DNA from 4 places in the Serratia sp. LSHTC3 genome. Region 4 is predicted to be linked to each of the others. Evidence: predicted binding sites of a transcription regulator. Region 4 holds the regulator's gene; each other region holds the start of a gene.
What was found. The regulator CRP, encoded in region 4, controls carbon source genes, mostly activating them, when cyclic AMP is high. The targets are predictions, from matches to a motif close to ATGTGANNNNNNTCACAT.
Positions count from the first base shown of each region.

Region 1: AC2CGI_RS08590 (ABC-F family ATPase) is a predicted target of CRP. The motif match lies at 1,653-1,670, and genes of this name have one in related genera.
Region 2: msrB (peptide-methionine (R)-S-oxide reductase MsrB) is a predicted target of CRP. The motif match lies at 2,246-2,263, and genes of this name have one in related genera.
Region 3: udp (uridine phosphorylase) is a predicted target of CRP. The motif match lies at 4,296-4,313, and genes of this name have one in related genera.

Region 1 covers NZ_JBXUNP010000002.1:273,174-280,901, forward strand. Annotated here, with positions in the region: gene cynR (transcriptional regulator CynR) at 1-387, shown strand, start outside; gene AC2CGI_RS08575 (hypothetical protein) at 311-742, opposite strand; gene AC2CGI_RS08580 (winged helix-turn-helix transcriptional regulator) at 801-1,268, opposite strand; gene AC2CGI_RS08585 (tautomerase family protein) at 1,332-1,559, shown strand; gene AC2CGI_RS08590 (ABC-F family ATPase) at 1,696-3,288, shown strand; gene moeB (molybdopterin-synthase adenylyltransferase MoeB) at 3,340-4,095, opposite strand; gene moeA (molybdopterin molybdotransferase MoeA) at 4,098-5,336, opposite strand; gene AC2CGI_RS08605 (DUF924 family protein) at 5,494-6,030, shown strand; gene AC2CGI_RS08610 (isoaspartyl peptidase/L-asparaginase family protein) at 6,389-7,345, shown strand; gene AC2CGI_RS08615 (dipeptide ABC transporter ATP-binding protein) at 7,365-7,728, shown strand, end outside.
Region 2 covers NZ_JBXUNP010000001.1:1,154,213-1,161,940, reverse strand. Annotated here, with positions in the region: gene chiD (chitinase ChiD) at 51-1,328, shown strand; gene AC2CGI_RS05575 (YeaC family protein) at 1,373-1,645, opposite strand; gene msrB (peptide-methionine (R)-S-oxide reductase MsrB) at 1,709-2,122, opposite strand; gene gapA (glyceraldehyde-3-phosphate dehydrogenase) at 2,471-3,466, shown strand; gene AC2CGI_RS05560 (D-hexose-6-phosphate mutarotase) at 3,550-4,425, shown strand; gene AC2CGI_RS05555 (MipA/OmpV family protein) at 4,520-5,284, opposite strand; gene yeaG (protein kinase YeaG) at 5,711-7,645, shown strand.
Region 3 covers NZ_JBXUNP010000006.1:281,143-288,870, forward strand. Annotated here, with positions in the region: gene metR (HTH-type transcriptional regulator MetR) at 1-656, opposite strand, end outside; gene metE (5-methyltetrahydropteroyltriglutamate--homocysteine S-methyltransferase) at 747-3,035, shown strand; gene AC2CGI_RS21215 (dienelactone hydrolase family protein) at 3,122-3,949, opposite strand; gene udp (uridine phosphorylase) at 4,437-5,198, shown strand; gene AC2CGI_RS21225 (tyrosine-protein phosphatase) at 5,328-6,110, shown strand; gene AC2CGI_RS21230 (DedA family protein) at 6,190-6,720, shown strand; gene rmuC (DNA recombination protein RmuC) at 6,861-7,728, shown strand, end outside.
Region 4 covers NZ_JBXUNP010000007.1:20,990-28,717, forward strand. Annotated here, with positions in the region: gene AC2CGI_RS21450 (LysE family translocator) at 1-288, opposite strand, end outside; gene AC2CGI_RS21455 (hydrolase) at 407-1,387, shown strand; gene AC2CGI_RS21460 (YheU family protein) at 1,384-1,617, shown strand; gene AC2CGI_RS21465 (phosphoribulokinase) at 1,769-2,638, shown strand; gene AC2CGI_RS21470 (OsmC family protein) at 2,676-3,083, opposite strand; gene crp (cAMP-activated global transcriptional regulator CRP) at 3,466-4,098, shown strand; gene AC2CGI_RS21480 (YccS/YhfK family putative transporter) at 4,149-6,227, shown strand; gene argD (bifunctional acetylornithine/succinyldiaminopimelate transaminase) at 6,268-7,485, opposite strand; gene AC2CGI_RS21490 (aminodeoxychorismate synthase component II) at 7,619-7,728, opposite strand, start outside.

The DNA.
Region 1 (7,728 bases), on a different contig from region 4:
CATCTGCCGCTGGCCTTGCTGAGCGGCGATTTCGCCACGCGCCAGTTTATCGATCGCTACTGCACGCAGCTCGGTTTCCGGCCGCTGGTGGCGGTGGAGGCCAATGCGTTGGGCGCTATCGTCGAGATCGTGCGGCGCGGGCAGCTCGCCACGCTGTTGCCGGCCGCCATTGCGCGCGAGAACCGGCAGTTGAAAAAAGTGGCGCTGGACAACGCCATGCCGGCTCGGCAGGCGGTGTTGCTGCAGCGCCAAGGCGCTTACCGCAGCGCCGCCGCACAGGCGTTTATCGCCGTTTTGCAGCAACAGGGCGTTACGCCAACGCCCCCCAGCGCTGCGTCATCCCCAGCAGATGCACCAGCCCGAAGCCGAGGCAAATCAGCGAGCTGACGATGATAAAGCGTTGGCTGCGGCCGGTGTCGCGCAGGGCGAAAGGGCCGGCGACGCCGCGCAGCAGGTAGATAAAGGTGATGATAAACAGCGCGGGTCGCAGCAGCGGCAGCGGCGCGATCAGCCCGGCGCCGGACAGCGCATACAGCGCCCAAATAAACAACACCAGCGCGATGCCGGCGGTGACGACGGCCGGGAACTTTTTACCCGCTTCCGCCGCCTTAATGAAGCGATCGCCGGCGCCGCACAGCCGATAGCCGCGCGGCCCGGCGGTGATCACCCAAATATGCAGCAGGGCGGCGATGGCGCTCAGCGCAGCGCCGATCAGCAGCGCGGTGTTATAGAGGTGTGGCATGGTTCAGCATCCTTGTCATCAACATGTCTGGCATCAAGCGTAGACCAGAATGGGTAAGTCAGGCCGGGGGGAGCTCAACGGCCGACATTTGCAGCGCGTCTTCAGGCACCACGCGGGCCTGCGCATCGATAAATGCCAGCTGCACCGGCAGCCCGCTGTGTTTATCCACCAGTTGAACGTGGGGGGTGTCATGCAGAATATGCCGGTGGCCCCATGCCATCAGCGCAACCAGGATGGGCCCCAGGCTGCGTCCCTTGTCCGTCAAGACATATTCATGTCGCTCACGCTCGCCCGGCTCCCGGTAAGCGCGTTTGGCCAACAGTTCTTGTTCTACCATGGCATTCAGACGGTTGCTCAACGCCTGGCGCGAAGCGCCGATATTCTCGCGCAGCTCTTCAAAACGGCGAACGCCGTAGAATGATTCGCGCAGGATCAGCAACGTCCAGCGATCGCCAAGCAGGTCCGCGGCCTGCGCCAGCCCGCACAGGGCAAGAGAAACGGTAGGGAGATCGGGAGATTTTGACATGGGCATTTTCCTTCGCTAGTCTAAGTCTTGTTTTTAGACTTATCTATATTCAAGGAGAGTATAATGCCATTTGTTAATGTGCAAACGGTGAAAGGCATGCTGGATGAACGGCAAAAAAGCGAATTGCTGTCCCGCATTACCGATCTGTTGGTGGAGATAGAAGGGCGAGGCGATCCGGCGTTCAGGCAGTCGGTTTGGGTCAGAATCGATGAACATGCGCCCGAACAATGGAGCCTGGGCGGTGTGCAGCCGACGGCGGCGATGATTGCCGCGAAGTTCCCGCCGCGTTAATTCAACTATGCCGCCTGCGAAAAGGATAGGATGCCGCAGGCGCTCAAAAAGTCACCGAAACTTCCCGCGATCTCTGCACCCCGTTGTGGCATAATGCGCGCCAAATCACATTCCCTATGTATAAAGAGCGAGCGCTGTGTTAAGCACTAACAACATCACCATGCAGTTCGGCAGCAAGCCGTTGTTTGAAAACATCTCTGTCAAATTCGGCGGCGGCAACCGTTACGGCCTGATCGGCGCCAACGGCTGCGGCAAGTCCACCTTTATGAAAATCCTCGGCGGCGATCTGGCACCGAGCGGCGGCAACGTGTTCCTCGATCCGAACGAACGCCTGGGTAAACTGCGTCAGGATCAGTTCGCCTTCGAGCAGTACAGCGTGCTGGACACCGTGATCATGGGCCACACCGAACTGTGGGCGGTGAAGGAAGAGCGCGACCGCATCTACGCCTTGGCGGAGATGAGCGAAGAAGACGGCTATAAAGTGGCCGATCTGGAAGTGGCCTACGGCGAAATGGACGGCTACAGCGCCGAAGCGCGCGCCGGCGAACTGTTGCTCGGCGTGGGTATTCCGGTTGAGCAGCACTACGGTCCGATGAGCGAAATCGCGCCGGGCTGGAAGCTGCGCGTGTTGCTGGCGCAGGCGCTGTTCTCCGATCCGGAAATCCTGCTGCTCGACGAACCGACCAACAACCTGGACATCGACACCATTCGCTGGCTGGAAAACGTGCTCAACGAGCGCAACAGCACCATGATCATCATCTCGCACGACCGTCACTTCCTGAACATGGTCTGCACCCACATGGCGGATCTGGACTACGGCGAACTGCGCGTTTACCCGGGTAACTACGACGAATACATGACCGCCGCCACCCAGGCGCGCGAGCGTCTGCTGGCGGACAACGCCAAGAAGAAGGCGCAGATCAATGAGCTGCAATCGTTCGTCAGCCGCTTCAGCGCCAACGCCTCCAAATCCAAGCAGGCCACCTCACGTGCCCGCCAGATCGACAAGATCCAGCTGGAAGAGGTGAAAGCCTCCAGCCGCCAGAACCCGTTCATCCGTTTCGAACAGGATAAGAAGCTGTTCCGTAACGCGCTGGAAGTGGAAGCGCTCACCAAGGGCTTCGATGAGGGCCCGTTGTTCAGCAAGCTGAACCTGATGGTGGAAGTGGGCGAGAAGGTCGCGGTGCTGGGCGCCAACGGCATCGGTAAAACCACCCTGCTGAAAACGCTGGTGGGCGACGCGCAGCCGGACAGCGGCACCGTCAAGTGGTCAGAAAATGCCCGTATCGGTTACTACGCGCAGGATCACGAATACGAGTTCGACGACACCCTGAGCGTGTTCGACTGGATGAGCCAGTGGAAGCAGGAAAAAGACGACGAGCAGGCGGTGCGCAGCGTGCTGGGCCGTCTGCTGTTCAGCCAGGACGACATCAAGAAGAAAGTGAAGGTGCTGTCCGGTGGCGAGAAGGGCCGCATGCTGTTCGGCAAGCTGATGATGCAACGCCCGAATATTCTGGTGATGGACGAACCGACCAACCACCTGGATATGGAATCCATCGAATCGCTGAACATGGCGCTGGAGATGTACGAAGGCACGCTGATCTTCGTCTCCCACGACCGTGAGTTCGTCAGCTCGCTGGCGACGCGCATTCTGGAAATCACCCCGAACAAGGTGATCGACTTTACCGGCAACTACGAAGACTATCTGCGCAGCCAGGGCATCGTGTAACCCTCGCGGCAACGCATCAGGGCGGGAATTATCCCGCCCTTTTTTTATCCGTCATTCCCCGCCGCACACCTCGCAGTGCGGATCCTTCGGTAGTTTCATCTCGCGGAACTGCAGGCTCATCGCATCGAACATCAACAGCTTGCCGCGCAATGGCTGACCATACTCGGCTAGCAGCTTGATGGCTTCCATCGCCTGCAGGGTGCCGATAGTGCCGACCAGCGGCGCCATCACGCCCGCTTCGACGCAGGTGAGGGCGCTGTCGCCGAACAGCCGGCTCAGGCAGCGGTAGCAGGGCTCGCCCGGCTGATAGGTGAACACGCTGAGCTGGCCTTCCATGCGGATCGCCGCGCCGGAAACCAGCGGTTTGCGCTGTGCGTGGCACAGGCGGTTCAGGGCGTCGCGCGCCGCCACGTTGTCGGTGCAGTCCAGCACCAGATCGCAGGCGGCGATCTCTGCCGCGACCGCGTCATCTTCCAGACGACCGTCGATGGCATCGATGCGGATATGCGGATTGATGGCGCTCAGCTCCTGTCTGGCGGAGGCGACTTTGCTCTGGCCGATGCGATCGTCGCGGTGCAGGATCTGGCGCTGCAGATTGGAGAGCGAGACGGTGTCGAAATCCACCAGCACCAGATGGCCGACGCCGGCCGCCGCCAGATAAGGCGCGGCGGCGCAGCCCAGCCCGCCCAGCCCGGCGATCAGCACGCGGGCGGCCTTCAGCTTCTCCTGGCCGTCGAAGTCAAAGCCGCTCAGGACGATCTGGCGGTTGTAGCGCAGCGCTTCGGCGTCGGTCAATTCCGGCAACATGTTCAGCTCCTCAGCAGGGCGTTGAACGGCTCGATCTCCACCGTTTCACCCGCCGCCACCGAACCGCGTTCGCGCTCCAGCACGATGAAACAGTTGCCCTGGCTGTAGGAGCTGAAGACGTGCGAGCCCTGGTGGCCGGTGGTGCTGACCTCCAGTTCGCCCGCGGCGTTGCTGCTGAACACGCCGCGCTGAAAATCGAGGCGCCCCGGCGATTTCTTCAGCGGCGTCAGCGCCCGCGCGCGCAGGCGCGGCGGCAGGCGCCAGTCGCTGTGGCCGGCCAGCTTCGCCAGCAGCGGTTGCACCAGCTGGTAGAAGGTCAGGGCGGCGGAAACCGGGTTGCCCGGCAGGCCGCAGAACCAGGCGTGGCCCAGTTTGCCGAAGGCGAACGGTTTGCCGGGTTTGATCGCCAGCTTCCAGAAGCTGACCTGGCCCAGTTCGTCGAGCATCTGTTTGGTGTAGTCGGCTTCGCCGACCGAGACGCCGCCGCTGCTGATCACCACGTCAGCCTGGCTATCCGCTTGTTCGAAGGCGGCGCGCAGCGCATCGCGATCGTCGCGGATAATGCCGAGATCGAGCACTTCGCAGCCCAGCTGCTCCAGCATCAGGCGCACTGCGAAACGATTGGTGTCGTAGATCTGGCCTGCCTGCAGCGGCTGGCCGACCTGCTGCAGTTCGTCGCCGGTGGAGAACACCGCGACCTTCAGCTTACGCATCACCTGCACTTCGGCGACGCCGAGCGAAGCCAGCAGCGGCAGCTGCGCGGCGCCCAGCCTCACGCCGGCCGGCAACACGCTGGCGCCTTGGCGAATGTCTTCACCCGCCAGACGGATATTCTGGCCGGCTTCTACCGGGGCGGTAAAACGCACGCCCTGGTCGCTCACTTCGGCCTGCTCTTGCATAACAACCGCTTCCGCCCCGGCCGGGATCGGCGCGCCAGTCATGATACGCACGCAGCTGTTGGCCGGCCATTGGCCGTCGAACGGCGCGCCGGCGAAGGCTTTCCCGGCGATCGGCAATGGCGCATTGGCCGCCAGATCGGCGAGGCGTACCGCATAACCGTCCATCGCCGAGTTGGCGAATGGCGGCACGTCGAGCGGTGAGACCACCGGCGCGGCGGTGATGCGGCCGGCGGCGGCGGTCAGCGCGACGGATTCGGTTTGTTGCAGCGGTGCGATCTGCCCGAGCATTTTTTCCAGCGCTTGCTCCAGGGAGATGAGATCGGAAGTATGGCAATGATCCATAAGGGGAACTCCGTAATCAGGGTGCGCAATGATAGCGACAAAGTGCGGCTATTATGGCAGAGAACGCCGGGGGGGAGAACGGGTTATGCCCGCCATCTTTCGCACTGCGCCGGAAGCGCGAACGGGTATAAACTGCCTAAAACACAGGAGGATCATGATGCATAAACAGGTTATCGAGTTCTGGTTCGACGAGATCGAACCGGTGATGTGGTTCAAAAAGGACGATGATTTCGATCGTCTGCTGCATAGCCGCTTCGGCGAAATCTGGCGGGCGGCGGCGGCGGGGGAACTGGCGCACTGGCGCGACACCATCGAAGGGCGCCTGGCGGAGGTGATCGTGCTCGATCAGTTCAGCCGCAACCTGTTTCGCGGCACGCCGCAGTCGTTCGCCTGCGACGGCATGGCGCTGGTCCTGGCGCAGGAGGCGATCCGCAGCGGCGAGTGCGAACGGCTGAGCCGTGAGCAGCGCGGCTTCCTTTATCTGCCGTTCATGCATTCGGAATCGCCGCTGATCCACCAGCAGGCGCTGGTGTTATATACCGAGCTTAATAACGGCGACCAGCTGGAGTTCGAGCTACGGCATAAGGCGATCATCGATCGTTTCGGCCGCTACCCGCATCGCAACGCAATATTGGGGCGCATCAGCACGCCGGAAGAAGAGGCCTTTTTACGGCAGCCCGGCTCGGGTTTTTAATCGTCGGATCATCTGCGCCCGGCCGGGGGAAAAACAGCAGGCCGGGCGCCACAATAAGCGTGACTCAGCGCGAACGTTTATTTCATTACGCCATGCCGCTATTTCCTCTCGCGAAATTACCAATAATCCCAGCCGCACTGTCAGCGGTTTGCCGCTTTTTATAACCTGCTGTTTTTATTCCAATAAGCTATTTCAAGGTGCGAAATGGTCTAAGCGCGCTACGCTAAAAGCGGGACGTGGACGTTATGCTGTACTTCCACTGTAGGACTAAATAGAGTCGAAAAAGACTGAATAATAATGATACCGCGCTCAGCTTATTCGCTGCGCAACGGCGGGATTAACACAGGGTGTCAGGCAAATGAGCAAACCAGTGATTGCCATTCATGGCGGCGCGGGCGCAATTACCCGGGCGGCGTTGAGTGCGGAAAAAGAACGGCAGTATATCCAGGCGCTGTCCGAGATCGTGGCCGCCGGGCAGGCGGTACTGGCGCAGGGCGGCAGCGCGCTGGACGCGGTGACCGAAGCGGTGCGGCTGCTGGAGGAATGCCCGCTGTTCAACGCCGGCAAAGGCTCGGTGTTTACCCATCAGGGCACCCACGAACTGGACGCCTGCGTGATGGACGGCCGCACCTGCGACGCCGGCGCTGTCGCCGGCGTCAGCCATATCCGCAACCCGGTGCTGGCGGCGCGCGCGGTGCTGGAAAACAGTGAGCACGTGCTGTTTGCCGCCGAAGGCGCCGAGAAGTTTGCCGCCGCCCACGGCCTGGAAATGGTTACTCCCGACTTCTTCTTTACCCAGGAACGCTTTGATCAGTTGCACCGCGCCCAGGCGGAGCAGGGGCGGGTCTTGCTTGATCACGACGGCGCGGCGCAGGCCGGCGATCCGCTCGATCCCGATCGCAAATTCGGCACCGTCGGCGCGGTGGCACTGGATGCGCTGGGCAACCTCGCCGCCGCCACTTCCACCGGCGGCATGACCAACAAGCAGGCCGGGCGGGTAGGCGACACGCCGATCATCGGCGCCGGTTGCTATGCCAATAACGCCACGGTGGCGGTCTCCAGCACCGGCACCGGCGAAATCTTCATGCGCGGCGTGGCGGCCTATGACGTCTCCGCCCTGATCGAATACGGCGGCCTCAGCCTGCAAGAGGCCAGCGATCGGGTGGTGATGGAGAAGCTGCCGGCGCTGGGCGGCAGCGGCGGCATGATCGCCGTCGATCGCCACGGCAATATCGCGCTGCCGTTCAACAGCGAGGGGATGTACCGCGGTTTTGGCTATGTCGGCGATGCGCCGTCCGTCGGGATTTATCGCTAAGCGTTCACCGGGAGGGTGTATGACCGACGTTTCATTCCGGCCCGCCGGCGACGGGCTGCCATTGCCGCCGCAGCGTGTGCTGTCGGTGCGCGATCTGAGCATCAGCTTTCCTCAATCGGAAGGCGCCGTGGAAGCGGTGCGCAACCTGTCGTTCGAGCTCGATCGCGGCGAGACGCTGGCGATCGTCGGTGAGTCCGGTTCCGGCAAATCGGTGACTTCACTGGGGCTGATGCGGCTGGTGGAGCAGGGCGGCGGGCGCATCGTCGGCGGCGCCATGACGCTGCGCCGGCGCGACGGCGCGCTGCTCGATCTGGCGCGCGCCTCGCAGAGCACGCTGCGCACGGTGCGTGGCGCCGATATGGCGATGATCTTCCAGGAGCCGA
Region 2 (7,728 bases), on a different contig from region 4:
TGCCCGCCCCTGGCGGTACGGTCGGCCTTGCCGACCACAAGGAGACAGACATGAAAATAACCCGAAAACTGCTGCCTTTGCTGGCGGCGGTGCAATTGGCTATGGCCGGCGCAAGCACGGCCCAGGCGGCCTATCTCTCCGTCGGCTACTTCAACGGCGGCGGCGACGTTACCGCCGGCCCCGGTGGTGACATCGACAAGCTGGACGTGACGCAAATCACCCATCTCAACTATTCGTTTGGCCTGATCTACAACGACGAGAAAGACGAAACCAATGCGGCGCTGAAAGACCCCGCTCGCCGCCACCAGATCTACCTGTCGCCGAAAGTCACGGCCGATTTGCAACGGCTGCCGGTGCTGCGCAAACAGAACCCCGAGCTGAAAGTGCTATTGTCGATCGGCGGCTGGGGCGCACGCGGTTTCTCCGGCGCTGCCGCCACCGCGGGAAACCGGGCGATTTTCATTCGCTCCGCGGTGCAGGTGATCGAGCAGTACGGGCTGGATGGGATCGATCTGGACTGGGAATACCCGGTAAACGGCGCCTGGGGTTTGGTGGAAAGCCAACCGGCAGACCGCGACAACTTCACCCTGCTGCTGAGAGAGCTTCATCAGGCGCTGGGTAAAGGCAAGCTGTTAACCATCGCCGTCGGGGCCAACGTCAAAAGCCCGCAGGAATGGGTCGATGTGAAAAGCATTGCCCCTTACCTCAACTACATCAATCTGATGACCTACGACATGGCTTACGGCACGCAGTACTTCAATGCCAACCTGTACGATTCAAAGCGCTGGCCAACCGTAGCCGCCGCCGACCGCTACAGCGCCGATTCCGTGGTAAAACATTATCTGGCCGCCGGATTAAAACCGGCGCAGATGAACCTGGGTATCGGTTTCTACGGCCGGGTGCCGAAACGAGCGACCGAGCCGGGCATCGACTGGGACAAGCCGGACGCCGCCAAACATCCGGTGACGCAGCCTTATTTCAGTGCGCGAGAAACCGCTCTGTTCCGCACGCTGGGGTTGGATCTCAGCAAAGACACTTACTTTAAATACCACGATATCGTCAGCAAATTGCTCAACGATCCGCAGCAGCGTTTTCGCGAACACTGGGATGACGACGCCAAAGTGCCATACCTGACGCTGCAATCCGCCGAAGGCAAACCGCTGTTCGCCATCTCCTACGAGAACCCGCGTTCGGTGGCTATCAAAGCCGAGTACATCAAAAGCCAGGGATTGGGGGGAGCGATGTTCTGGGAGTACGGCGCGGACGACAATAACCGGCTGGCGCAACAGCTGGCGGAGTCGCTGGGAATAAAAGGCGAGAAACGGTAAATCGACGGGGGGCGATGGCGACATCGCCCCGCTTTAGGGACAGCTTACTGCGGTTTAAGTTTGACCAGCGGCTCGGCAACAAACTGCTGCTTCAGTTCTTGCTTGCTCTTCATCACGATCTGCCCGTCGGTGCCGATGCTCATGTGCTGCGGATCGACGTTGTTCATCGACTGCCACAGCATCACCGCCTGCAGGCTGTTTTCCTTCTGCTCAGGCGTCAGCGCCACGCCATCCGGCCACTTGCCCAGCTCAACCGCCTGCACCAGGCGCTGGTATATCTCGGGCGTCATCGCCGCAATCAGATCTTTCACGTCCATCAGAGCCCTTCTCGCTTACAGATGAATAATTAGCTGAATCGATTTTGTTGATTAAATTACCACTTAACCAGCCGTTTGGTCGCCATTTTCGCCATCGGTGAAACTCAGCGAGGCGGAGTTGACGCAGTAGCGGTCGCCAGTCGGCTGCGGGCCATCAGGGAAAACGTGCCCCAGATGCGCGTCGCAGTGGCCGCAGCGGATTTCAACACGATGCATATTATGTGAATTATCATCAAGATAACGGATTGCATCGGCGGAAACCGGCTCATAAAAGCTCGGCCAGCCGCAGCCGGAATCGTATTTGGTTTCGGAATAGAACAGCGGCTGGTTACAGCACAGGCAATGGTACACGCCCTCGCGCTTGTTGTGCAGCAATTTGCCGCTGAACGGCGCTTCGGTGCCACGCTGTTGCGTCACATAACGTTGGATTTCATTCAGTTCCGTGACCGGATGACCGGGGGTTGTCTCTTTAGCCATTTGTGCTTATCTCTGAATGTGGATAATGTCAACGAAAACAATGATTAATAATAACAAAAAATTAACACCGCTGCAGGGGTTTTTGGCCTAAACTGTAGCCCATAAAGGCCACGTCACGATGATATGTGATAACGATCACACATCTTGCGTATGCTGACTTTATACTTGGCGGCTTGTCCCCATATAACGGATGAGGCCGAGCGCAAATGGACTGTGCAATAAGCGTGCAAAACCACCCTTCCGGTTTGACTTGCCGCAAGTATTGACACGATTCCGCTTGACGCTGGGTAAGGTTTTTGTAATTTTACAACCAACCTTTTATTCACTAACAAATAGCTGGTGGAATATATGACTATCAAAGTAGGTATCAACGGTTTTGGCCGTATCGGTCGCATTGTTTTCCGTGCTGCTCAAGAGCGTTCTGACATCGAGATCGTTGCAATCAACGACCTGTTGGACGCAGAGTACATGGCTTACATGCTGAAGTATGACTCTACTCACGGCCGTTTCAACGGTACGGTAGAAGTTAAAGACGGCCACCTGGTTGTTAATGGCAAAACCATCCGTGTTACCGCAGAGAAAGACCCGGCTAACCTGAAGTGGAACGAAGTGGGTGTTGATGTGGTTGCTGAAGCGACCGGTATCTTCCTGACCGACGAAACCGCGCGTAAACACATCACCGCCGGCGCTAAAAAAGTGGTTCTGACTGGCCCATCCAAAGATGCGACCCCAATGTTCGTTCGCGGCGCCAACTTTGACAAATATGCCGGCCAGGACATCGTGTCCAACGCCTCTTGCACCACCAACTGCCTGGCGCCACTGGCTAAAGTCATCAACGACAACTTCGGTATCGTTGAAGGCCTGATGACCACCGTTCACGCCACCACCGCTACTCAAAAAACCGTTGATGGCCCGTCTCACAAAGACTGGCGCGGCGGCCGCGGCGCATCCCAGAACATCATCCCTTCTTCTACCGGCGCAGCGAAAGCGGTTGGCGTGGTTCTGCCAGAGCTGAAAGGCAAACTGACCGGCATGGCGTTCCGCGTACCGACCCCTAACGTGTCCGTTGTTGACCTGACCGTGCGTCTGGAAAAAGCGGCTACCTACGAAGAAATCAAGAAAGCCATCAAAGACGCCGCTGAAGGCTCTATGAAAGGCGTTCTGGGCTATGTTGAAGACGACGTGGTTTCCACCGACTTCAACGGCGAAGTGCTGACTTCCGTGTTCGATGCCAAAGCCGGTATCGCACTGAACGACAACTTCGTGAAACTGGTTTCCTGGTACGACAACGAAACCGGCTACTCTAACAAGGTTCTGGATCTGATCGCTCACATCTCCAAGTAATGGCATGATGTTAAGCTGATAATGAGGGCGACATTTTTGTCGCCCTTTTTTATTTGTATCTCCGGCAAACAATAGGTCATGAAATGAACGAGAAAATTTTCACCCTGCCCGTTTCCGAACAAATTTCTCCTTATATCAGTCAGCGGCAACTCGATGAGCTGGGCGTGGTTGTGGTGTCGCACCCGAAAGTGCGCGCGGCCGTCGCGCTGCAAGGCGCGCATTTGCTGGCCTGGCAGCCCAGCGGTGAGCAGCCGGTGATTTGGCTCAGCAACAACACGCCTTTCGCCACAGGCAAGGCCATCCGCGGTGGCGTGCCGATCTGCTGGCCGTGGTTCGGCCCGGTGGCGCAACCCTCCCACGGCTTTGCCCGCAACCAGCCCTGGAGCCTGACGGCGCACGATGAAGATGAGAACGGCGTCATCCTGACCTTTACGCTGAAAGACAATGAGCAGACCCGCAAACTGTGGCCGCACGCCTTCACGCTGATTGCTCGCTTCAAGCTGGGTGAAGAGTGCGAGATCGAGCTGGAATCGCACGGCGATTATCAAGCCACGGCGGCGCTGCACAGTTACTTCCAGGTCGGCGACATCGATCGGGTCAGCGTGGCGGGCCTGGGCGAGCCTTATATCGACAAGGTGGCGGGCGGCGCAGAGGCGCATCAGACGGGTGAAGTGACATTCATCGGCCAAACCGACCGCGTCTATACCCGCCCGGAAGCTTTCAGCCAGATCCGCGATCCGGCACTCGCTCGCACCATCGAGGTTCACCACCATCATATGAGCGACGTCATCGCCTGGAACCCCGGCGTGGAACTCTCCTGCAGCATGGGGGATATGCCGAACGACGGTTACAAGACCATGGTCTGCATCGAGACCGGGCGCGTCAGCAAACCGCTGGTCGCTGCCGGCGAGCAACCCGCCCGTTTGGGTGTCACCTTCCGCAGTCGTAAGAAGGCCTGAGGAACCGTGCGCGGAAGCGCACTACAGATGTGCAAAAGGGGCGCCAGCGCCCCTTTTTGATGCACGACATGCACGATAGTTGTGCAATGCGTGATTAGAAGGTGTAGCTCACACCTGTCATCAACAAACCGGTGTAAGATTTATCCACCATCGGGCTGTCTTTCACTTCATCCGACAACTTCACATAGCGGCCGACGAAGAAGGCGTTCCAGCTTTTGTTGATCTGATAATTGGCGCTCAGCTCGAGATACGGAGCCCAGCTATCGCCAGGGGTGTAGCTGTCCAGGCCGCTGCGACGTGATTCATTGGCGCTGACGCCGTAGTAATATTTGTTCTGGTTCTTGCTGTTCCACATCACGCCCACGCCCGGGACCAGCGTCAGCGCGTCCAGATCAAACTTGTACAGATAAGCAACATCGCCCACCAGCCCGTTGCTGTTGTTCAGCGTGTCGCCGGTGAACGTGGTACGAAGGGTGCCCCATTCCGCGTTGTGCGAATAGGCCAGGCCGGCCATCAGCGTGCCGCGACGCTTGTCGAGGCGCTTCATGCGATCGTCGTCGCTGTCGCCCGGACGGTAGCCCCATGGCGTGTAGTAACCCATGATGCTCAGCTGGTTTTCTTGATCTTTCCACAGGTAGTAACCGGCGGTCAGAGTACGGAAGTAGAAGTCGTCACCTTCATAGTCGATGACGGGCACCGGATAAACGCGGTCCTGATAACCGCGATACGCGTCCGGACTAACCAGCGCGGCAGCACCGAGTGACCAGGTCCCCGCCTGAGCACTTTGCGCACAAACCATTGCGGAAGCGATAATTGCTAGCGTTTTGAGTTTTGAAATCTTCACTGGTTCTTTTTCCATAAATTACAGGGTTAATAGCCGCGATAGTTTATGTGAAAATTTAGTTGCGTGCCTAATCTTTACAAAGGAAAACGACCAAGATCGAATAACTTATAGCGGAATTATGAATTAATCATGGCGGAACGATGACGTTTTATCCCGCAGGCCGCGCCAGACAAGGCATTTGGTTATCCCGGCAATAACTGAGTCATTGATATGACTTAAAAAAAGCTTTTTCTGCGGCAGGAAATTTTCCGGCAAGCAAACTAAGCTTAAATCAGAAGGTGAATTTATCCTGGGCCCAGTGGCATACAGCGCAACTCGCGATAATAAGCGCACCAAGTTGGCATACGGGTTGCTGTACTCAGGCGTATTCTCATCTTTCGGGAGCCAGAACACTATCACACGCTCTCTTTAACCTGTGCTAATAACGAAAGGACGGGCATCATGAACATATTTGACCACTATCGCCAGCGCTACGAAGCTGCCAAGGACGAAGAGTTCACACTGCAGGAATTTCTTACCATTTGCCGGCAAGATCGCAGTGCCTATGCCAACGCGGCCGAACGTCTGCTGATGGCTATCGGTGAACCTGTGATGGTCGACACTGCGCTAGAATCACGCCTGTCGCGCCTGTTCTCCAACCGCGTGATCGCACGCTATCCGGCCTTCGAAGAATTCTACGGTATGGAAGAGGCCATCGAACAGATCGTCTCTTACCTGAAGCACGCCGCGCAGGGCCTGGAAGAGAAGAAACAGATCCTTTACCTGCTGGGCCCGGTGGGCGGCGGTAAATCCTCGCTGGCAGAACGCCTTAAAGCGTTGATGCAGCGCGTGCCCATCTACACCCTCAGCGCCAACGGCGAACGCAGCCCGGTCAACGATCATCCGCTGTGCCTGTTCAACCCTCAGGAAGATGCCTCAATCCTGGAAAAAGAGTTCAACATCCCAAGTCGCTATCTCGGCACCATCATGTCGCCGTGGGCGGCGAAGCGCCTGCACGAGTTCGGCGGCGATATCACCAAGTTTAAAGTCGTGAAGGTGCGCCCTTCCATCCTGGAGCAGATCGCCATCGCCAAAACCGAACCGGGCGATGAGAACAACCAGGACATCTCGGCGCTGGTCGGTAAAGTGGACATCCGTAAGCTGGAGAACCACGCGCAGAACGATCCGGACGCCTACGGCTATTCCGGCGCACTGTGCCGCGCCAACCAGGGGATTATGGAATTCGTCGAGATGTTCAAAGCGCCGATCAAAGTGCTGCATCCGTTGCTGACGGCGACTCAGGAAGGTAACTACAACGGCACCGAGGGCATCTCCGCCCTGCCGTTCAACGGTATTATTCTGGCGCACTCCAACGAATCCGAGTGGGTGACCTTCCGTAACAACAAGAACAACGAAGCGTTCCTCGACCGCGTGTACATCGTCAAGGTGCCTTACTGCCTGCGCGTGTCGGAAGAGATCAAGATTTACGACAAGCTGCTGGATCACAGCGAGCTGACTCACGCGCCCTGCGCGCCGGGCACCCTCGAAACGCTGGCGCGCTTTAGCGTGCTGTCGCGGCTGAAAGAGCCGGAAAACTCGAGCATTTACTCGAAAATGCGCGTGTATGACGGCGAAAGCCTCAAGGATACCGATCCGAAAGCCAAGTCCTATCAGGAGTACCGCGACTACGCCGGGGTTGACGAAGGCATGAACGGCCTCTCCACCCGTTTCGCCTTTAAAATCCTCTCGCGGGTATTCAACTTCGATCACGCCGAGGTGGCAGCCAACCCGGTGCACCTGTTCTATGTGCTGGAGCAGCAGATCGAACGCGAACAGTTCCCGCAGGATTTGGCCGAGAAATACCTCGAACATCTGAAAGGCTATCTGATCCCGAAATACGCCGAGTTTATCGGCAAAGAGATCCAGACCGCCTATCTGGAATCCTACTCGGAATACGGACAGAACATTTTTGACCGTTACGTGACCTACGCGGACTTCTGGATCCAGGATCAGGAGTATCGCGACCCCGACACCGGTCAGCTGTTCGACCGCGAGTCTTTGAACGCCGAACTGGAGAAAATTGAAAAACCGGCCGGTATCAGCAACCCGAAAGATTTCCGCAACGAAATCGTGAACTTCGTGCTGCGCGCCCGCGCCAACAACAACGGCCGCAATCCGAACTGGACCAGCTACGAGAAGCTGCGCACCGTGATCGAGAAGAAAATGTTCTCCAATACCGAAGAGCTGTTGCCGGTGATTTCGTTTAACGCCAAAACCTCGACGGACGAGCAGAAAAAACACGACGACTTCGTCGACCGCATGATGGAGAAAGGCTATACCCGCAAGCAGGTGCGCCTGTTGTGTGAATGGTATCTGCGGGTCAGAAAATCCTCATAACGCCTCAGGTAAGCGGCATTATCAGGGCCATGTCCACAGTCATGGACGTTGCAGCGCAGCCCAAGGAGGGGCTTACACATTGC
Region 3 (7,728 bases), on a different contig from region 4:
TCGACGTTCTTCAACGCCGGGTTGACGCCCGCCGGCTGCAGGAAATGCCGCCAGATATCCAGCCGCTGGCGCTGCACCGGGTAAATCAACAGCGTTTCATCGCTCAAGTCTGCCGGCTCGATGTGCGGCTTGCCGGCCAGCGGATGATCCGGCGCCAGCACCAGACGCACCTCGAAATCGAACATCGGCGAATAGTGCAGGCCGCTGCGCGGCAGAATATCCGACGTCATCACCAGATCCAGCTCGCCCTGTTGCAGGGCCGGCTGCGGATCGAAAGTCACGCCGGAGGTGAAGTCCATCACCACCTGCGGGAAACGCTGGCGGAAATTGTCCAGTGCCGGCGTCAGCCACTGAATGCAGCTGTGGCATTCGATGGCGATGCGCAGCGTGGTCTGGTGCGGCTCGTGGCAGGCCTGCAGCGCCTGTGAGATTTGCGGCAGCACCTGTTCCGCCAGCTGCAGCAAGATCTCGCCCTGGGCGGTGAAGCGCAGCGGCTGGCTCTTGCGCACGAACAGCTTGAAGCCCAGACGTTGCTCAAGATCGCTGAACTGGTGCGACAGGGCAGACTGCGTCTGATGAAGTTGGGCCGCCGCCCCCGCCAGCGAACCGCTGCTGCGCAGGGCCTGCAGCGTCCGTAAATGTTTCAGTTCGATCATGAGAGTCCTTCACATTGACAGTGAATAAATTGCGCTTGTGGTTAATACAGTACCTGCTGATTATGGATGTGTAAACATCTGGACGGCTAAATGGGGAATAAGACGATGGCAATTTTGAATCACACACTGGGTTTTCCTCGCGTTGGGCTACGACGTGAGCTGAAAAAAGCTCAGGAAAGCTACTGGGCTGGCAACTCAACGCAGGAAGAGCTGTTGGCGGTTGGCCGCGAGCTGCGCGCTCGCCATTGGCAACAGCAACAGCAGGCCGGGGTGGATTTGGTGCCGGTCGGCGATTTCGCCTGGTACGATCATGTGTTGACCACCAGCCTGCTGCTGGGCAACGTGCCGGCGCGCCATCAGAATGCGGATGGCTCGATCGATCTGGACACGCTGTTCCGCATCGGCCGTGGCCGCGCACCGACCGGCGAGCCGGCGGCCGCGGCGGAAATGACCAAATGGTTCAACACCAACTACCACTACATGGTGCCCGAGTTCCAACAAGGCCAGCAGTTCAAGCTGGGCTGGACCCAACTGCTGGATGAAGTGGACGAAGCGCTGGCGCTTGGTCACCGCATCAAACCGGTGCTGCTGGGCCCGGTGACCTATCTGTGGCTGGGTAAAGTGAAGGGCGAGCCGTTCGATCGCCTGTCGCTGCTGAAAGACATTCTGCCGGTTTACCAGCAGGTGCTGGCCGAGCTGGCGAAACGCGGCGTCGAGTGGGTGCAAATTGACGAGCCTGCGCTGGTGCTGGAGCTGCCGCAGGCCTGGCTGGACGCCTTTAAACCCGCTTACGACGCGCTGCAGGGGCAGGTTAAGCTGTTGTTGACCACGTATTTCGACAGCGTCGGCCACAACCTCGATACGGTTCGCACGCTGCCGGTGCAGGGGCTGCACGTCGATCTGGTCGCCGGTCACGACGATATCGCCGCGCTGAGCGCCGCATTGCCGCAAGACTGGCTGCTGTCGCTGGGCGTGATCAACGGCCGCAACGTTTGGCGCGCCGATCTGAGCCGCTGGTTCGAACGTCTTCAGCCGCTGGTGGGCACCCGCCCGTTGTGGATTGGCTCCTCCTGTTCACTGCTGCACAGCCCGATCGACCTGAGCGTGGAAAGCCGTCTGGATGAAGAAGTGAAAAGCTGGTTCGCCTTCGCTCTACAAAAATGCGCCGAGTTGGCGCTGCTGGCTGAGGCGCTGAACGCGCCTGACGCGGCGAAGCAAGCCGAACTGGACGCCTACAGCGCACCGATCCGCGCCCGCCGTCAGTCGAGCCGTGTACACAATGCGCAGGTTGAGCGCCGTCTGGCCGCGATCACCGCGCAGGACAGCGAGCGCCACAGCGCTTACGCCGAGCGCGCCAGGGCGCAGCGCGAACGTTTCAACTTGCCGGCCTGGCCGACCACCACCATCGGTTCGTTCCCGCAGACCACCGAGATCCGCGGCCTGCGCCTGGATTTCAAACAGGGCCGTTTGGACGGCAACAACTACCGCACCAGCATCGGTGAGCACATCAAACAGGCGATCGTCGAGCAGGAGCGCCTCGGGCTGGACGTGCTGGTGCACGGTGAAGCCGAGCGCAACGACATGGTGGAATATTTCGGCGAGAACCTCGACGGCTTCGTGTTTACCCAGAACGGCTGGGTGCAGAGCTACGGCTCCCGCTGCGTGAAGCCGCCGGTGATCATCGGTGACGTCAGCCGCCCGGAAGCCATCACCGTCGAATGGGCAAAATTCGCCCAGTCGCTGACCGACAAGCCGGTGAAAGGCATGTTGACCGGGCCGGTGACCATCCTGTGCTGGTCGTTCCCGCGTGAAGACGTGACCCGCGAAGTGATTGCCAAGCAGATTGCGCTGGCGCTGCGCGACGAGGTGGAAGATTTGGAAAAAGCCGGCATCGGCATCATTCAGATCGACGAACCCGCCCTGCGCGAGGGGCTGCCGCTGCGCCAATCCGACTGGGCCGCCTACCTGAACTGGGCGGTGGACGCCTTCAAACTGAATGCCGCCGTGGCGCAGGATGACACCCAGATCCACACCCACATGTGTTACTGCGAGTTCAACGACATCATGGACTCCATCGCCGCGCTGGACGCCGACGTGATCACCATCGAGACCTCGCGTTCCGATATGGATCTGCTGGAAGCCTTCAAAGAGTTCGAATACCCGAACGAAATCGGGCCGGGCGTCTACGATATCCACTCGCCGAACGTGCCGAGCGTGGAATGGATCGAAGCGCTGCTGCGTAAAGCGGCGCAGAACATCCCGGCGGAACGCCTGTGGGTTAACCCGGACTGCGGCCTGAAAACCCGCGGCTGGCCGGAAACCCGGCAGTCGCTGGCCAACATGGTATTGGCGGCGCAGCGCCTGCGCGAGCAGGCGTGATGGCGTGCGGCGGATGAGCTCCGCCGCTTACAGATTGACTGGTGTGATGATTGGGCGCTTCGGCGCCCTTTTTTATGCGGGGGAGGTTACTTGACGCCGTGCTGGGCGAACCACGCCAGCATGCGCTGCCAGCCGTCTTGCGCCGCTTCGGCGTTGTAGCTGGGACGATAATCGGCGTTGAACGCATGCCCGACCTCGGGGTACACCACGATTTCGGCCTCGGCGTTGGCGGCGCGTATCGCCTGGCGCATGGTTTCCACCGTCTCCAGCGGAATGCCGCTGTCCTGCCCGCCATACAGCCCCAGTACCGGCGCCGACAGGTGGGTGGCGACATCGACCGGATGCTTCGGTGAATTCAGCGTTTTCTCGCCGACCAGTTTGCCGTACCAGGCGACCGCCGCCTTCAACTGCGGGTTGTGCGCCGCGTACAGCCAGGTAATGCGGCCGCCCCAGCAGAAGCCGGTGATCGCCAGCTTGCCGGCGTCGCCGCCGTGGCGGATAGCCCAGTGCGCGGCGTGATCCAGATCCGACAGCACCTGACGATCCGGCACCCTGGTCACCAACTGCTGGAACAGCTCGCCGATATCGCTGTAGTCGTTGGCATCGCCCTGGCGAAAATAGAGCTCAGGCGCGATCGCCAGATAGCCCTGCTTGGCCAGGCGACGGCAAAGATCCTGAATGTGCTCATGGACGCCGAAGATTTCTTGCACCACCAGCACGATGGGAAAGGGGCCGCTCTGATCGGCGGGTTTGGCGACGTAGGCCGGCAGCGCGTCGCCCTGAGAAGGGATGGTCGTTTGCCCGGCATGAATGCCCTGTTCGTCGGTGATAATCGCGGAGGCGGCCAACGGCGCGGCGGCCGGGGCGAATCCCCCCTGAGCCTGTTCTAATGTCATCACATGTTCGGTTTTCATTGCGGTCTCCGTGCAATAGAAAAAAGCGCTGAGATTAACTATAGGAAAGATTACCCATTATTGGCGCTGCGTGGCGCACTTTCGGACAAGTCAATAAAAAACGGCTAATTATCTGGCTTTGCGGCATTTTTAAGCGCTTTTTATCATGTTATTACGCGTTTTGGCCCGCGTAAGTGCCATAAGGTGCGTTAGAGGGCTTTTTTGCCCCTAAGCAACCGATAAGATGGAGTTATTTCGGATTGATGAGCTAAATAGTTTCAGCCGGCAACCAACGGGCAGGGAGCTGCAAGGTTTGTCGGCTAGACTGAGGTTTAGCGTTGCGTTCTGGATGCCTTATAGTGATTTTTTGTGATAAAAATCACAAAAAATATGTAGCATGTAATTTGTTTCTCTTTTCATAGTGACTGTCGTCACGAAATTAAGCGGCGATTTTCAGTAGAGTGCTTTTTTGTTCCTCCCAATAAACATGATCCATGAGGAGTCTCGTATGTCTCAGTCTGACGTTTTTCATCTCGGCCTCACCAAGAACGATTTACAAGGGGCCCAGCTTGCCATCGTGCCGGGCGATCCACAGCGCGTAGAGAAGATTGCCAAGCTGATGGAAAATCCGGTGCATCTGGCCTCCCATCGTGAATTCACCACCTGGCGCGCAGAGCTGGACGGCAAGGCGGTGATCGTCTGCTCCACCGGTATTGGCGGCCCCTCTACCTCTATCGCGGTGGAAGAGCTGGCGCAGCTGGGCATTCGCACCTTCCTGCGCATCGGCACCACCGGCGCCATTCAGGCCAATATCAACGTCGGTGACGTGCTGGTGACTACGGCGGCGGTACGCCTCGACGGCGCCAGCCTGCACTTTGCGCCGATGGAGTTCCCGGCGGTTGCGGACTTCGCCTGCACCACCGCGCTGGTGGAAGCGGCCAAAGCCAGCGGCGCGACCACCCACATTGGCGTAACCGCTTCTTCCGATACTTTCTACCCGGGCCAGGAACGTTACGACACCTACTCCGGCCGCGTGGTCAGCCGTTTTAAAGGCTCGATGGAAGAGTGGCAGGCGATGGGCGTGATGAACTATGAAATGGAGTCCGCCACGCTGCTGACCATGTGCGCCAGCCAGGGCCTGCGTGCCGGCATGGTGGCTGGGGTGATCGTTAACCGCACCCAGCAAGAGATCCCGAACGCCGAGACCATGAAAAACACCGAAAGCAAAGCGGTGCAGATCGTGGTGGATGCCGCCCGCCGTCTGCTGTAATCGCCTCCCCTGAACGGGCCGCCGCCGCGGCCCGTTTTTCCATTCGCGACTAATCTGTTACGGTGATACTCCTCAGCGCTGCGCCGATGGCCGCCGCGCGTTGTCATAACAAAAACAACGAGGACGTTTATGACCGCCCAGATCCTGCTTCATCCTTCGCTTGCGCCGCTCGACGGCGGCATTAATTTCCGTGACTTCGGCGGCAACGGCGTGGCCGACGGGCGCCGCATCAAGCGCGGCCTGCTGTTTCGTTCCGGTTCCCTCGAGCGGCTGACGGAAAACGACTGCGCCTTTCTCGCCGGCGTGCCGGTGCGTTCGGTGCTGGACTACCGCGATGCCGACGAAGTGCAGGCCAAACCGGATATTCTGTGGAATGGCGCCGACTATCATCACGTGCCGGCCAACCCGCTGAGCAGCGAAGTCAACGCCAACCTGGAGAAGCTCACCAACGAAACGCTGGCCGCTTTCGACGCCCGCGCGTTCATGCTGGAACTGTATCGCCGCCTGCCGTTCGGCAATGTGGCCTATCAGCGGTTGGCGCAGCTGCTGAGCAACCCCGGCGGCGGCGCGATCGTGCAGCACTGCGCAGTCGGCAAGGATCGCACCGGGGTCGGTTCGGCACTGGTGCTGTTCGCGCTGGGGGCCGACGAAGCGACGGTGCTGGAAGACTATCTGCTGACTGAAACCACGCTGGCCACTTTCCGCGAGCAGATGCTGGATCAGCTCTCTATCAAGCTGAATGCGGCGGCGCTGGAGCAATTCGCCTACGTGCTCAGCGCGCGCGAGGAGTTCCTGATGACGGCGCTGGGCTGCATCCGTCAGCAATACGGCTCCACCGACCGCTGGCTGGAAGCGGAATACGGTCTGGGCGCGGCCCAGCGCGAAGCGCTGCAGGCGTTCTACCTCGAGTAAATCGCTGCGTGTTTAACCGGGGTTTAACTCGCCCCGGCTTATCCTAGGCGGCGAACCATCGCGTATCAGGAGCCCCGTATTGAGCCTCAATGACGTTATCAACTGGGTCAGCGACGTCGTGCGTCAGCACGAAGGCTGGGCCATTCCCATCATCTTCTTCCTGGCGTTCGGCGAGTCGCTGGCGTTTTTGTCGCTGCTGCTGCCGGCCACGGTGATCCTGCTGGCGCTGGGCGCGCTGATCGGCGAAAGCGGCATCGCCTTTTGGCCGATTTGGGCCGCCGCCGCCGCCGGGGCGTTTTTCGGCGACTGGCTCTCTTACTGGATCGGCTATCACTATCAGGATCGCGTGGCCCATATGTGGCCGCTGTCGCGCAATCCGCAGCTGCTGGCGCGCGGCCACGCCTTCTTTGAACGCTGGGGCGTGCTGGGCATTTTCATCGGCCGCTTCTTCGGCCCGCTGCGCGCCGTGGTGCCGTTGGTGGGCGGCATTTGCGGCATGCCGCAGCGCTATTTCCAACTGGCCAACGTCACGTCGGCGATGATCTGGGCGTTCGGCATTCTGGCGCCGGGGGCGTTCGGCATCAAGTGGCTCAGCCAGTGGCTGGGTTGATTTCTCGCTAAATTGCGCAGCGCCGCGCAATATTGTGCGCGGCCGGCAAAATCAGGCTGGACATCCATACAGCCTCCCCTTAACGTGACGGGCAATGGGCGTGCAAAACGCCGCAACGGCAAGGTGCAACAGGAGGCAGGGTGGATACCAGTCTGATTTATGGGATTGGCGGCGTAGCGATCGGCATGCTGTTGGGGTGGCTGATCGCCAGTCTGCGGGTGCAGCAGACGCATGCGCAACATGAAACCGAGCTGCGGTTGCTGGAGCAAGCGTTGCAGCAGGCGCAGCAGGAAACGGCGGCGCGACAGGAAACGCTGCAGCGCCACGAGCAGCAGTTGCGCCAGAGCGAGCTGGAGCTGCGCAATCTGCACAGCCAACTGGCGGCCGGACATGAGAAGCTGCAACAGCTCAACCATTGGCGCAACGAATGCGAGCTGCTCAATCAGGAGCTGCGCGCCCAGCGCGAGGTTAACAGCGCGCAGGAAGCCGAACTGCGCGAAGTCACCATCCGTCTGGAAGAGACGCGTATGGCAGCGGAGGAGAAGCAGCGCCTGCTTATCAACAGCGAACAGCGGCTCACCACCCAGTTTGAAAATCTCGCCAACCGCATTTTTGAACACAGCGGCCGCAAGGTGGACGAGCAAAATAAGCAAAGTTTGGATCGTTTACTGTTGCCGCTGCGCGAACAGCTGGACGGTTTCCGCCGGCAGGTGCAGGACAGCTTTGGCCAGGAAGCGCGGGAGCGCCATACGCTGACGCACGAGATACGCAATCTGCAGCAGTTGAACGCGCAGATGGCGCGCGAGGCGATCAACCTCACCAAGGCGCTGAAAGGCGACAACAAAACGCAGGGCAACTGGGGCGAGGTGGTGCTGAGCCGGGTGCTGGAGGCTTCCGGCCTGCGCGAAGGGCATGAGTATGAAACGCAGGTCAACGTGCGGGTGGATCATCAGAGCCGCATGCAGCCCGATGTGATCGTGCGCCTGCCGCAGGGTAAGGATGTGGTGA
Region 4 (7,728 bases):
TTCATAGGCGGCGGTGGCGACTTTCCACGCCAGCCACAGCAGGTACAGGCTGCCGAGGATTTTCAGGATCAGGTGCAGCGACGGGTAGACCAGGATCAGGCTGCCGACGCCGAACGCCACCAGCAGCAAGATGCTTTGCATGCCGAGCATGATGCCGACCATCAGCCACAGCGATCGCATAAAGCCGAAGTTAGCGCCGGAGGTGGTCAGCAGCATATTATTGGGGCCAGGCGTGATGGCGGCGACCCACAGGAAGCCCAGCATCGAAAGGAATAAACTCGGTTCCATGGCACGGGTGCTCCTCACCCAAGGCGCTTTTTTGCAGTATCATTGTTAATTCTTGGTATTGAAGCTAACAGTGCGCTAGGGATCTCACAATAGCCGCCCACAACATTTTACTCAGCCTATGCCTAACACCTTTCGCCCTCTGACAGGGGCCAGTAACCCGCACCTGCAAACGCTGTTGCCGCGGCTGGTGCGCCGCCGCGTGTTATTGAAACCGCATTGGCAACGGCTGGAATTGCCCGACGGCGATTTCGTCGATCTCGCCTGGAGCGAGGATCCGGCGCAGGCGCGCGCCAAGCCGCGCGCGGTGCTGTTTCATGGCCTGGAAGGCAGCTTCTACAGCCCCTACGCGCACGGCCTGCTCAACGCCTGGCGCGAGCGCGGCTGGCTCGGGGTGGTGATGCACTTTCGCGGCTGCAGCGGCGTGCCCAACCGCAAGCAGCGCATCTACCACTCCGGTGAAACCGAAGACGCGCGTTTCTTCCTGCGCTGGCTGCGCGACAGCTACGGTGAGGTGCCAACCGCGGCGGTAGGCGTTTCGCTCGGCGGCAACATGCTGGCCTGTTATCTGGCGCAGCAAGGCGCCGACAGCCTGCTGCAGGCGGCGGTGGTGGTCTCGGCGCCGCTGATGCTGGAACCCTGCGCCTACCGCATGGAGCAAGGCTTCTCCCGCGTTTATCAGCGCTACCTGCTGGGGCAGCTGAAACAAAACGCCACCCGCAAGCTGTTGCACTACCCGGACACTCTGCCGCTCAAACTGTCACAGCTGAACGGGTTGCGACGCATTCGCGAATTCGACGACGCCATCACCTCGCGCATTCACGGCTTCAGCGACGCCACCGACTATTATCGCCGCTGCAGCGCCCTGCCGCTGTTGCCGTCTATCCAGACGCCGCTGCTGATCATCCATGCGAAGGACGACCCTTTCATGACCCCTGAGGTGATCCCCGACGTCGCCGGCCTGCCGCGCAATATCGAATATCAGCTGACTGAGTTCGGCGGCCACGTCGGCTTCGTCGGCGGCACGCTGAAAAAACCACACATGTGGCTGGAGCATCGCATTCCGGCCTGGCTTTCCCCTTATCTGGACATTCCGACGTGATTATTCCCTGGCAAGAACTGGCAACCGACACCCTGAACAGCCTGATCGAATCCTTTGTGCTGCGCGAAGGCACCGATTACGGCGAACACGAACGCTCGCTGGAGCAGAAGGTGGAGGACGTGCGCCGCCAGCTGAAAAACGGCGAAGTGGTGCTGGTGTGGTCGGAACTGCATGAGAGCGTCAACATCATGCCGCGCGGCCAATTCCGCGCCGGGCAGGAAGAAATTTAGTGGCGCCCGGTTCTATGACTGACGGAAAAAATCAGGTAACAATGGGACATTGCAAACCAGCGCGCGCCATTTTTTCCTGACATAGAGAGCGTCAACAAGAGCCACAATAATCCCCTGACGCCGGCGCATTCAACACGGAGTGACAACCATCATGTCTGCCAAACATCCCGTTATCGCGGTGACCGGTTCCAGCGGCGCCGGCACCACCACCACCAGCGTGGCGTTCCGTAAAATCTTCCAGCAGCTCAAGATCCGCGCCGCCGAACTGGAGGGCGACAGCTTCCACCGCTATACCCGGCCGGAAATGGACGCGGCGATCCGCAAGGCGCGCGATCTGGGCAGACACATCAGCTATTTCGGCCCCGAGGCCAACGACTTCGGCCTGCTGCAGCAGAGCTTTATCGACTACGGCAAAAACGGCACCGGCCGTTCGCGCAAGTACCTGCACACCTACGACGAAGCGGTGCCCTACAATCAGGTGCCGGGCACCTTCACCCCGTGGGAGCCGCTGCCGGCGCCGACCGACGTGCTGTTCTACGAGGGGCTGCACGGCGGCGTGGTTACTGAGCACCATGACGTGGCCAAACACGTCGATCTGCTGGTCGGCGTGGTGCCGATCGTCAACCTGGAGTGGATCCAGAAGCTGATCCGCGATACCGGCGAACGTGGCCACTCCCGCGAAGCGGTGATGGATTCGGTGGTGCGCTCGATGGAAGACTACATCAACTACATTACGCCGCAGTTCTCGCGCACCCACATCAACTTCCAGCGCGTGCCGACGGTGGACACCTCCAACCCGTTCGCCGCCAAGGCCATTCCCTCACTGGATGAAAGCTTCGTGGTGATCCACTTCCGCGGGCTGGACCAGATCGACTTCCCCTACTTGCTGGCGATGCTGCAGGGATCGTTTATCTCGCACATCAATACGTTAGTGGTGCCGGGCGGCAAAATGGGGCTGGCGATGGAGCTGATCATGGCGCCGCTGGTGCAACGGTTGCTGGAAGGCAAGAAGATCGAATAAATGCGTTGAGCGCGGCGCCGGCCGCGCTCCGCCTCGATTACGCCGGTTGGCGGATCTCGAAGCTGTGGGTTACCGTGGCGGCCTTGTTGAGCATCAGCGCCACCGAGCAGTATTTCTCCGCCGACAGGTTCACCGCACGTTCGACGATCTTGTCGGTCAGATCCTGGCCGGTCACGATGAAGTGCAGGTTGATATGGGTGAACAACCGCGGGGCTTCTTCGCGGCGCTCGGAGGTCAGCTTCACCTCGCAGTCGCGCACGTCGTTGCGCCCCTTTTGCAGGATGGATACCACGTCGATCGCGCTGCAGCCGCCCACCGACATCAGCACCATCTCCATCGGGCTGGGCGCTTTATCACCGGCGTTGCCGTCCATCAGCACCTGGTGGCCGGAGGCCGATTCCCCCAAAAACGTTAACCCTTCCACCCACTTAACTCTTGCCTGCATTCTGGTCACTCCGGTTGATTTCTTAAAATCAGAGTACGCTTTCGCATAGAAACAGGCAACGTAACCTGATGCTAATCATGCTGAAGCGAGACAACACGAGACACCCGCCTTACTCTGTGCTACAAACAGAGCCGCAATAAATCTTTCCGGGACACTGCATTTCAGGGAAACGCCCAGAGAAAGGCTCCTTTACCGGTATGTTAACAGAATGTAGCTTGCAGCGCTTACGGCAAGTTAATATGCTAGAGCGACAGCGTATTTTTATGACACGCCTCAAAACTTGCCGGTAGCCCTCGCTCATAACTGCGGCTACAGGCGGGTTTTACAGGGAACTCTGACCCCTGTGACACAAGGCAGCGATAACAACAGAGGATAACAGCGAATGGTTCTCGGCAAACCGCAAACAGACCCTACTCTCGAATGGTTCCTGTCTCATTGCCATATCCACAAATATCCATCGAAGAGTACGCTGATTCACCAAGGTGAAAAGGCCGAAACGCTTTACTACATCGTGAAAGGCTCCGTCGCGGTGCTGATCAAGGATGAAGAAGGTAAAGAGATGATCCTGTCCTACCTCAACCAGGGGGATTTCATCGGCGAGCTCGGATTGTTCGAAGAAGGCCAGGAGCGCAGCGCCTGGGTTCGCGCGAAAACCGCCTGTGAAGTGGCCGAAATTTCCTACAAGAAATTCCGCCAGCTGATCCAGGTGAACCCGGACATCCTGATGCGTCTGTCCGCCCAAATGGCGAGCCGCCTGCAGGTCACCTCCGAAAAAGTGGGCAACCTCGCCTTCCTGGACGTGACCGGCCGCATCGCGCAAACCCTGCTGAATCTGGCGAAGCAACCTGACGCCATGACTCACCCGGACGGCATGCAGATCAAGATCACCCGTCAGGAGATCGGCCAGATCGTCGGCTGCTCGCGTGAAACCGTTGGCCGTATTCTGAAAATGCTGGAAGATCAAAACCTGATTTCCGCCCACGGCAAAACCATTGTCGTCTACGGCACCCGTTAATCCCCGAAGAAACGGCGCAGTCTGCGCCGTTTTTTTATCTGCTCTCTGCCATGTGGCGCCGCCTGATCTACCACCCGGAAATCAACTACGCACTGCGACAAACGCTGGTGTTGTGTCTGCCGGTGCTGTTCGGCTTGTTAATAGGCCAGCTGCAGCTCGGCCTGATGTTCTCTCTGGTGCCCGCCTGCTGCAATATCGCCGGTCTGGACACGCCGCATAAGCGCTTCTTTAAACGGCTGATCGTCGGCGGCTCGCTGTTCGCCTTCAGCAGCGTGCTGCTGCAACAGGCACTGCTGTGGCACGTGCCGCTGCCGGCGCTGATGCTGGGCCTGGCGCTGCTGCTCGGCATCACCGGCGAAATCAGCCCGCTGCACGCCCGGCTGTTGCCGGCGGCGCTGGTGGCCGCCATTTTCGCCCTCAGCACGGCCGGCACGGTACCCCTCTGGCAGGCGCCGCTGCTGTACGCGATCGGCACCGTCTGGTACGGCTTATTCACCTGGTTCTGGTTCAAGCTGTGGAAAGAACAGCCAATGCGCGAGACGCTCAGCCAGCTCTATCTGGAGCTGGCTGACTATTTCGAAGCCAAATACTCGTTGCTGACCCAGCACACCGATCCGCAAACCGCGCTGCCGCCGCTGCTGGTGCGCCAACAAAAGGTGATGGATCTGATCAGCCTTTTATACCAACAGCTCAATTTCCTGCCGCACGCCAACAACCTCGAACAAAAGCGCCTGCAGCGCGCCTTTCAGGTGGCGATGGATCTGCAGGAGCACATCACCGTCAGCCTGCATCTGCCGGAGGAGGTGCAAAAACTGGTGGAGCAGAGCCAGGCCGAAGCGATCATTCGCCGCAACGCTCAGGTGATCGCCGGCCGGCTGCGCGTGGTGGCGCACGATATTCTCTACCATCAACATTCGAAGCGCTTCTCCATGAGCCACGAACTGGCGGCGCTGGAAAAAATGGCGGCGCAGCATCCCGATAACCCGGTCGGCCAGTTTTGTTATTACCACTTCAGCCGCATCGCTCGCCTGCTGCGCACCCAGCATCCGCTGTACCGCCGCGACCTGATGCCCGGCCAGCACCGCCTGCCGTTTTGGCCGGCGCTGGCCAGCTACCTGTCGTTCAAATCCACCGCCCTGCGCAACGCCGCGCGGCTGGGGGTGACGCTGGCGGTCGGCAGCAGCCTGGGTGCGGTTTTCAACCTGCCGAAGCCTTACTGGATCCTGCTCACCATCATGCTGGTGAGCCAAAACGGGTATAACGCCACCCGGGTGCGTATTCAGCACCGTGCGCTGGGCACGATTGCCGGGCTATTGCTGGCGGCCGGGCTGTTGCAGCTGCAGCTGCCGGAAGGAGAAACGCTGAGCATCATGCTGGTGATCACGCTGCTGGCCTACCTGGTTTCGCGCAAGAACTACGGGCTGTCGGTGATTGGCTTTACGGTCACGGCGGTTTACACCCTGCAGCTGCTGGCGCTGAACGGCTCGCATTTTCTGGTGCCGCGTCTGATCGATACGCTGATAGGCTGCGTGCTGGCGTTCGGCGGCACCATTTGGCTGTGGCCGCAGTGGCAAAGCGGGCTGCTGCGCAAGAATGCCCATCAGGCGCTGGAGAACGATCAAGCCGCGCTGCGGCTGATGCTGAAGCAGCCGGAACCGGATGCCACCGCGTTGGCCTATACCCGCATGCAGGTCAACCAAGCGCACAATGCGCTGTTCACCTCGCTCAATCAGGCGATGCAGGAGCCGGGGTTCGCGTCGAATTATCTGGCGGACATGCGGCTGTGGGTCACTCACAGCCAGTTCATCGTCGAACACCTGAACGCCATGACCATTCTGGCGCGCGAGCACTACATGCTGACGCCGAAACTGGCGGAAGCCTATCTGCAAACCTGTGAAATTGCGCTGCAAAGCTGCCAGCAGCGGTTGGAATACGACGGCCCGAGCAGTGACAACAGCGGCATCATGCAGCCGCCGGATCTGCATCCGGACATGCCCGTCACCGAGATGGAACGTCATTTGCGGCGCATTTTGTCGCACCTGAACGTGATGCATACCATTTCGTCGCTGGCCTGGCGTCAGCGCCCGCACCACGGCATCTGGCTCAAGCGCAAACTGCGCGATCAATAAGGGCGCGGCATGCCGCGCCCCGTTATTCGCCGCACGAGCTTCAGACGTTGATCACATCCTGCACCGCCAGCTCGAACAGCGCCATGCCGGCTTCGATGTCCTGCAGCTCCACCACCAGCGACGGCGCAAAGCGGATCACGTTCGGCCCGGCGTTGAGGATCATCAGCCCACGCGCGGCGGCAGCGGTGAGGAAATCGCGCGCTCTGCCGTGATAATGCGGCGTCAGTTCGGCGCCGATCAGTAACCCCATGCCGCGAATGGCGGTGAAAATACCGTATTTATCGCCGATATCCTGCAAAGCCTGCACATACAGCGCGTGGCGCTGTTCGATGCCGCTCAGCACTTCCGGCGTATTGATCACATCCAACGCCGCCTCCGCCACCGCGCAGGCCAACGGGTTGCCACCGTAGGTGGTGCCGTGAGTGCCCACCTGCATCACCGACGCAATCTCTTCGGTGGTCAGCATGGCGCTGACCGGGAAACCGCCGCCCAACGCCTTGGCGGTGGTAAGAATGTCCGGCGTCACGCCATAATGCATATAGGCGAACAGCTTGCCGCTGCGCCCCATGCCGCTTTGCACTTCGTCGAACACCAGCAGCGCCTGATGTTGGTCGCACAGCTCGCGCACGCCTTTGAGGAAGCCGGCGTCGACCGGCGTAATGCCGCCCTCGCCCTGAATCGGTTCCATCACCACCGCGCAGGTGTGGTCGTCCATCACCGCTTTCACCGCCGCCAGATCGTTGAACGGCACGTGCACGATGTCGGCCGGCTTTGGCCCGAACCCGTCGGAGTATTTGGCCTGCCCGCCCACCGACACGGTGAACAGCGTGCGGCCGTGGAACGCGTTATAGAAAGCGATGATTTTGGTTTTATAGGGGCTGTGGCGGGTGATGGCGTAATGACGCGCCAGTTTGAACGCCGCTTCGTTGGCCTCTGCGCCGGAGTTGGCGAAGAACACCCGATCGGCGAAGGTGGCGTCGATCAGTTTGCTCGCCAGGCGCAGCGCCGGTTCATTGGTAAAGACGTTGCTGGTATGCCACAGAGTCTCACCCTGACGTTTGAGCGCCTCGACCAGCGCCGGATGGCAGTGCCCCAGCGCCGTTACCGCGATGCCGCCGGAAAAATCGATGTACTCTTTTCCCTGCTGATCCCAGACCCGGCTGCCTTGGCCGCGCACCGGCACAAACTGGGCGGGTGCATAAACAGGCAGGATAACCTGGTCAAAGGTGCTGCGGCTCACTGCGGATTTTCCAGTCATTTTTTCGGCTCCACCCTGAAGGTTTTTCAGCGCTATCGTAATGTTAGATTGAAAACATAATCACGAAATATGCATAAAAAACCAATCAAGCGCAAACGCAAAACGCCCGACGAGCGAAAAAAACGCATCGGGATTAACGGTTGAGGAAGTTATCCAGCAGCTGATGGCCCTGCTCGCTGAGCACGCTTTCCGGATGGAACTGCACGCCTTCCAGCGCCAAAGTGCGATGGCGGATGCCCATGA